2 regions of the Micromonospora chalcea genome follow, and region 2 is predicted to be linked to the other one. Evidence: riboswitches for the same ligand, from Rfam matches in the RefSeq annotation. Region 2 holds a riboswitch; the other holds the start of a gene.
What was found. Region 2 has a riboswitch for glycine ahead of gcvT (glycine cleavage system aminomethyltransferase GcvT). Riboswitches for the same ligand answer to the same signal wherever they lie in the genome.

Region 1 (4,353 bases), 1.4 Mb from region 2:
TCATCGTCTTCGAGGACACCGGTGAGCTGCTCCCCGACGGACGCACCATCGCCCCGCACCGGGGTCCGGCCCGTCACGCTCTCGTGGCCTGAGCCATCACGCAGCGTCAGTGAGCGTACGCGCCGGTCATGATCGGCCGGCGCGCCGGCCGGGGCGGCGAGAGCCCACCGCCCCGGCGTTCGCCGCTCAGTCCTCGAACGCCTCCGGCGCGGGACACGAGCAGACCAGGTTCCGGTCGCCGTACGCGCCGTCGACGCGCCGCACCGGAGGCCAGTAGCGGCCCGCCCGGTCCACGCCCGCCGGGTAGGCGCCCACCGACCGCGGGTACGGGTGCGGCCACTCGTCGGCCGACACCATCGCCGCGGTGTGCGGCGCGTTGGACAGCGGGTTGTCCCCCGCCGGCCACTCCCCCGAGCCGACCTTGTCGATCTCCGCCCGGATCGCGATCATCGCGTCGCAGAACCGGTCCAGCTCGGCCAGGTCCTCACTCTCGGTCGGCTCCACCATCAGCGTCCCCGCCACCGGGAACGACATCGTCGGCGCGTGGAAGCCGTAGTCGATCAGCCGCTTCGCCACGTCGTCGACGCTCACGCCGGTGGCCTTGGTCAGCGGACGCAGGTCCAGGATGCACTCGTGCGCGACCAGGCCCTTGTTGCCGGCGTACAGCACCGGGAAGTGGTTACGCAGCCGCGCCGCCACGTAGTTCGCGGCCAGGACGGCCACGCCGGTGGCGCGGGCCAGCCCGTCGGCGCCCATCATCCGCAGGTACGCCCACGGGATCGGCAGGATCCCCGCCGACCCGTGGTTGGCCGCCGAGATCGCCGGCCGCCCGTCGGCGCGGGCGCCGAGGGGGTCGCCGGGCAGGAACGGCGCCAGGTGCGAACGCACCGCCACCGGCCCGACGCCGGGGCCGCCGCCGCCGTGCGGAATGCAGAACGTCTTGTGCAGGTTCAGGTGCGACACGTCCGCGCCGAACCGGCCCGGCTTGGCGAACCCGACCAGCGCGTTGAGGTTCGCGCCGTCGACGTACACCTGACCGCCGGCGTCGTGGACCTTCGCGCACAACTGCGCGATGCCGGTCTCGTACACGCCGTGCGTCGACGGGTACGTCACCATGATCGCGGCGAGCGCGTCCCGGTGCTTGTCGATCTTCGCGTCGAGGTCGACCAGGTCGACGTTGCCGTCGGCGTCGCAGCCGACCACCACGACCCGCATGCCGGCCATCACGGCGGACGCGGCGTTGGTGCCGTGCGCCGACGACGGGATCAGGCACACGTCGCGGTGCGCCTCGCCGCGCTCCCGGTGGTAGCCGCGGATCGCCAGCAGCCCGGCCAGCTCACCCTGCGACCCGGCGTTGGGCTGCACGCTGACCGCGTCGTAGCCGGTGACCTCGGCCAGCCAGCCCTCCAGCTGCGCGATCAGCTCCCGGCACCCGGCGGTCTGCGCGTCCGGCGCGAACGGATGCAGGTGCGCGAACTCCGGCCAGGTGATCGGTTCCATCTCGGTGGTGGCGTTGAGCTTCATCGTGCACGACCCCAGCGGAATCATGCCGCGGTCCAGCGCGTAGTCGAAGTCGGCCAGACGGCGCAGGTAGCGCAGCATCGCCGTCTCCGAGTGGTGGCTGTGGAACACCGGGTGGGTGAGGAACTCCGACGTGCGGGCCAGCCCGCCGGGCAGGGCCGCGTCCACCTCGCCGTCGAACCCGTCGACGCCGAACGCCGCCCACACCGCCTGCAGGTGCGCGGGCGTGGTGGTCTCGTCGCAGGAGATGCCGACCCGGTCGGCGTCGACCAGCCGCAGGTTCACGTTGCGCGCCGCGGCGGCGGCCACCACGTCGGCGGCCCGGCCCGGCACGGTCGCGGTGACGGTGTCGAAGAACGCGACGTCCGCGACCTGAACGCCGCCGGCGCGCAGCCCGGCCGCGAGCCGTGCCGCCGCCTCGTGGGTACGCCGGGCGATGGCACGCAGCCCGTCCGGGCCGTGGTAGACGGCGTACATGCCGGCCATCACGGCGAGGAGCACCTGCGCGGTGCAGATGTTGCTGGTCGCCTTCTCCCGGCGGATGTGCTGCTCGCGGGTCTGCAACGCCAGCCGGTACGCCGGGTTGCCGTCGGCGTCGCGGGACACCCCGACCAGGCGGCCCGGCAGCATCCGCTCCAGCCCGGAGCGCACCGCCAGGTAGCCGGCGTGCGGGCCGCCGAAGCCCATCGGCACACCGAAGCGCTGGGTGGTGCCGGCGGCGATGTCGGCGCCGATCTCGCCCGGCGGGCGCAGCAGCGTCAACGCCAGCAGATCCGCCGCGACGGTCACCAGCGCGCCCACGCCGTGCGCCGCGTCGACCAGTGCCCGGTCGTCGCGGACCGCGCCGGACGCGCCCGGGTACTGCAGGTGCAGGCCGAAGAACTCCGCCGGCAGCTCGTCACGCTCCACGTCGATCACCCGCACGTCGATGCCGAGGGGCTCGGCGCGGCTGGTGATCACCGCGACGGTCTGCGGCAGCGCGTCGGCGTCGACGACGTACACCGGGCTCTTGCTCCTGGACGCGCGGCGCGCGAGGGTCATCGCCTCGGCCGCGGCGGTGCCCTCGTCGAGCATCGAGGCGTTCGCAGTGGCCAGACCGGTCAGGTCGGTGACCATGGTCTGGAAGTTCAGCAGCGCCTCCAACCGGCCCTGGCTGATCTCCGGCTGGTACGGCGTGTACGCGGTGTACCAGGCGGGGTTCTCCAGCACGTTGCGGCGGATCACCGCCGGGGTGTGCGTGCCGTGGTAACCCAGACCGATCATGGACACGGCGACGGTGTTGCGGGACGCGAGGGCGCGCAGCTCGGCGATCGCCTCCCGCTCACTGGCCGGGGCGGGCAGGTCCAGGGTGCCGTGCCAGCGGATCACCTCGGGGATCGCGGCGTCCATCAGCTCGTCGACGGAGCCGTAACCGACGGCCTCCAGCATCCGGCGCTCGTCGGCCGGGCCGGGGCCGATGTGCCGGTCGGCGAACTGCTCTGCGGTCATGCGCTGCGCTCCTTGGGGGGCGAGGTCGACGGGTCGGCCTCCCCCTGAGTCGCGCTGACGCGCTCCACAGCGCCTGCCCACGTGGTCCTTTTGCCTGAGAGGTTCCGGGGAGAATCTGCCCCTTCGGCGCCGCCGGGATCGGCGGTCTCTCCCACGTGGGTGGTACCGGCACCCCCAACGCTACCAGCGGGCGTGTTTCCGGCTCATGTCCCGGGGTTGTCGATCACACCGGCGCCGGGGCCGCCGCGCACCGGTCCGCCAGCGCGCGCAGGGTGGCGCCCAGCGGCGCGTCCAGGCGCAGCGCCGCGTAGGTGTCGCCGCGGGTGACGCCCTGGTTGACGATCGCCACCGGGATGCCGTGGCGGGCCGCGCGCAGCACGAACCGCCGCCCCGACATCACCGTCAACGACGACCCCAGCACCAGCAGCGCCCGGGCCCCCTCCACCAGGGCGAAACAGTCGGCCACCCGCGACGCGGGCACCGTCTCGCCGAAGAACACCACGTCCGGTTTCAGCATGCCGGTGCCGCACAGCGCGCAGTCGACCGTGCGGAACCCGGCCACCGCCTCGTCCGGCAGGTCCACGTCGCCGTCGGGGTTGACGTGCGCCACCCGCGCGTCGAAACCCGGGTTCGCCTCCGACAGGCGCCGGTGCAGCTCCTCGCGGCCGGTGGCGTTGCCGCAGTCCAGGCACGTCACCTCGTCGAGGCGGCCGTGCAACTCGATCACCCCGGTGGCGCCGGCGGCGGTGTGCAACCCGTCGACGTTCTGCGTGATGATGCCGCCGAGCAGCCCGGCCGCCTGCAGCCGCGCCACCGCCCGGTGCCCCTCGTTCGGCGCCGCCCGCGCGATGGTCTGCCAGCCCAGGTGGCTGCGCGCCCAGTACCGCCGCCGCGCCAGCGGATCCCGGGTGAACTCCTGGTACGTCATCGGGGTGTGCCGGCGGGACGCGCCGCTGGGCCCCCGGTAGTCCGGAATGCCCGACTCGGTGGACAGGCCCGCGCCGCTGAGCACCACCACGTCCCCGGCGGCCACCAGCCGCGCCAACGCCTCGAACGCCTCACTCACCCGTCCATGGTCCCTCGCCGGACCCGCACCTCCCACCCGGACGCCCGGCGGGGCGCGCCCGGCCGGGCTACGTTGATCGCATGCGCGTCGTCATCGCCGGAGGGCACGGCAAAATCGCCAAACTGCTGGAGCGGGAACTGGCCGGACGCGCAGACACCGCGCTCGGGCTCATCCGCAACCCCGACCACGCCGCCGCGCTACGTGCCGCCGGCGCCGAACCGGTCCTCTGCGACCTGGAACACACCGACGTCGACACCCTCGCCGCCCACCTGGCCGGC
Region 2 (4,353 bases):
ATTGCGGCGGGAGCACCACGCCGCCCCCGACCAACCAGCCCCCGTCCGCCTCGTTCACCGTGACGACCAGTGGGCTCACCGCCACCTTCACCGACCGGTCCACGGACGCCGACGGCAGCATCGCGTCCCGGCAGTGGGCCTTCGGGGACGGGAGCACCTCGTCGGCCGTCAACCCCAGCAAGACCTACGCTACGGCCGGCACCTACACCGTCTCACTGACGGTCACCGACAACCAGGGAGCGACCGCGAGATCGTCCCAGACGATCTCGGTCACGACGGGCGGCGGCACCACCGTGCCGGAATGCAGCGGCACCGACACACGAACCCTCGACCGCAACTGCCAGCGCAGTGGACGCTCCGCGACCGCGGGCAACTACGACTACCTGTACATCTACCTGCCCGCCGGCGTCAGCACCCTGACCATTGCCGTAGCCGGCGGCACGGGCAACTGCGATCTCTACTACAGTCCGTCGAGCTGGGCCACCACCAGCAACGCCACCCGCTCCTCCGCCGGGGCCGGCAACACCGAGTCGTTGGCCGTCCCCAGCCCGGCCGCCGGGTACCACTACATCAGCCTCTACGGGAAGACCGCCTGCTCCGGCGCCACGGTGAGCACGCGCTACTGAACCACATGTGATGGGTATGAGCGCGCCGCCCGGCGAGAGTCGCCGGGCGGCGCGCCCGCCTGCCCTGTGGCCGCCGCACTGCCTGCGGTCGCGTGCATAATCTCGGTCATGGGCATCGATGTGCGCCACCTGCGGGCGATCAGTGCCATCGCCGAGGCCGGAAGCGTGACCGGCGCCGCCGCCCGCCTGGGCCTGTCGCAGCCCGCGCTGACGGCCCAGGTGCATCGGATCGAGAAGACGGTCGGTGGGCCGCTGTTCGTCCGAAGCCGTACCGGTATGCAACCGACCGAACTCGGCAAGCAGGTGCTCCAGCGCGCCCGCGTCGTGCTGGCCGAGGTCGACGCGCTCGTCGAGGACTTCGGCGACCGGCACCCCATTCCGGGCCTGCTCCGACTCGGCACCGTCCACATCGCCTGCGCGGGCAGTCTCGTACGCCATGTCGCCGAAGCGTTCCCGGATCCGGAGATCGCGCTGCAGATCGAGCCGTCCTCGCGCCTGTTGGTGGAGGCACTCACCCGAGGCCAGTTGGATGCCGCGTTGCTGGGCATCCTTGAGGGCTTCGAGCTGCCGATCGGTCCCACCCTCACCAGCCGGCCACTGATCCCCCGTTACCCGATCTTTGTCGCCATGTCCGCCTCCCACCCGCAGTCCCACCACGAGCAGGTGCGGCTGGCCGACCTGAGAAACGAATCGTGGGTGTGCCCGCCGGGGCCGGACGACGGCTCACTCGCCTCGCTGCGACGGGCCTGCCGCGCCGCAGGTTTCGAGCCGAAGATCCGGTACGAAGCGCCGAGTGGCGCCGCGCACCCACTGGTGGCCGCCGGAGACGGTGTCCGGCTGGTCGACCCGACCTGGGCCCCGGCCGCCGGGACTCGGGTGCTGCCGCTGCGCGGGGAGCCGCAGTTGCTGGCCAGGCTGGTGGTCGTCTGGCGGCGCGATGCGCTGACCCATGCAGAGAGCAGCGCCCTGTTCCAGGCCATCACCCGGGCCTACCTGGATCACGTGAACGACAACGCTGCCTTCGCCCGATGGTGGCGGGCCAATCCCCACGCCCATCCCGCAGCGTCGTAGCGATCCGACGCGATATATAGGCGTCAGCTATGGGCAGGATGATGTTGACGCGGTATGTGCGGTCACCTAACCTGCGAATGACTCACAACTACATAGACACCATTCGAACCTGCACGGGAGAGACTCCGTTCATTCGGAGCGCCGAAGGAGCAAACTCCCAAGAAACTCTCAGGCCCCATTACCGTGCAGGCGAGGTAACTCTGGAAAGCAGACGACCGTCGTCTCACCCACGGTGCAAGCCGCTGACGCAGCGGTGAAGCTCTCAGGTCAATGACAGAGCGGGAGGCAACCGACCGATCGACGCCGCGTGCGTCGGGACGAGGAGCGCCCCCGTGCACCAGGACCCTGCGGCTCTGCTCCGCTCACCTCTGCATGCATCGCACATAGAACACGGAGCTCGATTCACCGACTTCAGCGGCTGGCGGATGCCGCTCCGCTACGGAAGCGAGCTCGCTGAGCACCGCGCCGTACGCGAACAGGCCGGCCTCTTCGATCTCAGCCACATGGGTCAGCTCGAGGTGACGGGGCCGGAGGCCCCGACAGCGCTGGACTACGCTCTGGTCGGACATCTGTCTGCCGTACCGATCGGCGGCGCGCGCTACACCATGCTCTGCGACGCCGCCGGCGGAGTGCTGGACGACCTCGTTGCCTATCGCCTCGCATCGCACCGGTACCTGCTGGTCGTCAACGCCATCAACACACGCGTCGTCTATGAGGCCATCAGGACCCGTTGTGCGGACTACGCGGCCTGGGCCGCCGACCGCACGAACGAGCGGGCGATCATCGCGGTGCAGGGGCCGAGCGCCGCCCCCATCGTGGAAGCCCTGACCGGTACGGGACTCACCCGACTTCGCTACTACACCGCAGCGCTACTGGATATCGACGGTCGTCCAGCCGTCGTCGCTCGTACCGGCTACACCGGCGAAGACGGCTTCGAACTGCTCGTACACGCCGAAGACGCGGTCCGCACGTGGGAAGCAGCGCTTGTGGCCGGTCGGCGTCACGGCTTGACGCCCACGGGGCTCGCGTGCCGCGACACCCTCCGCATCGAGGCCGGAATGCCGTTGTACGGCGCAGAGATCGGCCGTGACGTCACCCCGTTCGATGCCGGGCTGGGGCGGGTGGTGTCCTTCGTCAAACCAGGCGACTTCGTCGGACGAGCCGCACTGGCCGAGGCCCACAAGAGCGGTGTCACCCGTCGGCTTGTCGGCCTCGTCGCGTCCGGGCAGAGAATTCCCCGAGCGGGCCAGCAGGTGGTGACGCTGACCGACGACGGCCACGGCGCTGATCCGGTCGGCCTCATCACCAGCGGCGCCCCTTCACCCACATTCAAGCGGCCGATCGCGATGGCCAGCATCCGTGCCGGCACTGGCGACAGCATCCGGCTGGCCGTGCAGGTCCGGGGGACCACCGAGCCGGTCGAGATCGTCCCTCTTCCGTTCTACCGTCGTCCGCGGTGATCCGCGGCCATTCCTTGCGAGGGTTCAGCGTCATGAACGTACCGGAACACCTGAAGTACAGCCCCAACCACGAGTGGGTCAACGACTCGGTTCAGCCGGCCGAAGTGGGCATCACCGCTTTCGCCGCCGAAGCGCTCGGTGATGTCATCTACGTGGAACTGCCCGAGCCGGGGAGCCAGCTCACTGCCGGTGACGTGTGTGGAGAGGTCGAATCCACGAAGTCGGTCGCGGAGCTGTACCTCCCGGTCAGTGGAGAGGTCGTCGCCGTCAACGAGGCGGTCATCGCCGATCCGGGCCTGATCGGCGCCGATCCGTACGGCAAAGGCTGGCTCCTGCGGGTCCGGTTGGCGCAGGTGCCTTCCCTGATGTCGCCGGACGAGTACCGCGCCTTCTCCGACGAGTCGCGGTAGGCCCCGATGGCAGCCATCGACGATGATCTGGCCGACCTCGACCCCGCCGTCGCCGAGGCGATCGGCCGGGAGCTACGCCGGCAGCACGAGACCTTGGGCATGATCGCCTCCGAGAATCTCGCGCCCCGAGCCATCCTCCAGGCGCAGGGATCGGCCCTCACCAACAAGTACGCGGAGGGCTACCCGGGGCGGCGCTACTACAGCGGATGCGAGCATGTCGACGACATCGAACTCCTGGCGATCGACCGGGCCAAGCGGCTGTTCGGCGCCACCTACGCGAACGTGCAGCCGCACTCCGGATCGCAGGCGAACGCCGCCGTGATGGCTGCTCTGATCCAGCCGGGTGACACCATCCTCGGGCTCGACCTCGCTCACGGCGGTCATCTGACCCATGGCATGCGCATCAACTATTCGGGGCGGCTGTACCGGGCCGTGAGCTATCGGGTAGGCGCCGAGAACCACCTGATCGACATGGATGAGGTCCAAGAACTGGCGCGCGAGCATCGGCCGAAGCTGCTCATCGCCGGTTGGTCGGCCTACCCTCGAACGCTCGACTTCGCCCGATTCCGGCGGATCGCCGATCAGGTGGGTGCATACCTGCTCGTAGACATGGCCCATTTCGCCGGGCTGGTCGCGGCCGGCCTGCATCCCAACCCGGTGCCTCACGCCCATGTCGTCACCCTGACCACGCACAAGACCCTCGGCGGCCCTCGGGGCGGCGCCATCCTCAGCGCGTACACCGATCTCGCGCGGAGGCTGGACTCGGCGGTCTTCCCAGGCCAGCAA

Region 1: another riboswitch for glycine. It lies ahead of gcvP (aminomethyl-transferring glycine dehydrogenase); the one in region 2 lies ahead of gcvT (glycine cleavage system aminomethyltransferase GcvT).

Annotation. Positions count from the first base shown of each region.
Region 1 is NZ_CP118233.1:1,355,506-1,359,858, forward strand. Features, by position in the region: gene PVK74_RS06315 (DUF5999 family protein) at 1-92, shown strand, start outside; gene gcvP (aminomethyl-transferring glycine dehydrogenase) at 187-3,009, opposite strand; glycine riboswitch at 3,082-3,173, opposite strand; gene PVK74_RS06325 (NAD-dependent protein deacetylase) at 3,233-4,075, opposite strand; gene PVK74_RS06330 (NAD(P)H-binding protein) at 4,156-4,353, shown strand, end outside.
Region 2 is NZ_CP118233.1:6,773,052-6,777,404, forward strand. Features, by position in the region: gene PVK74_RS30710 (collagenase) at 1-626, shown strand, start outside; gene PVK74_RS30715 (LysR family transcriptional regulator) at 735-1,697, shown strand; glycine riboswitch at 1,802-1,891, shown strand; gene gcvT (glycine cleavage system aminomethyltransferase GcvT) at 2,030-3,157, shown strand; gene gcvH (glycine cleavage system protein GcvH) at 3,154-3,567, shown strand; gene glyA (serine hydroxymethyltransferase) at 3,574-4,353, shown strand, end outside.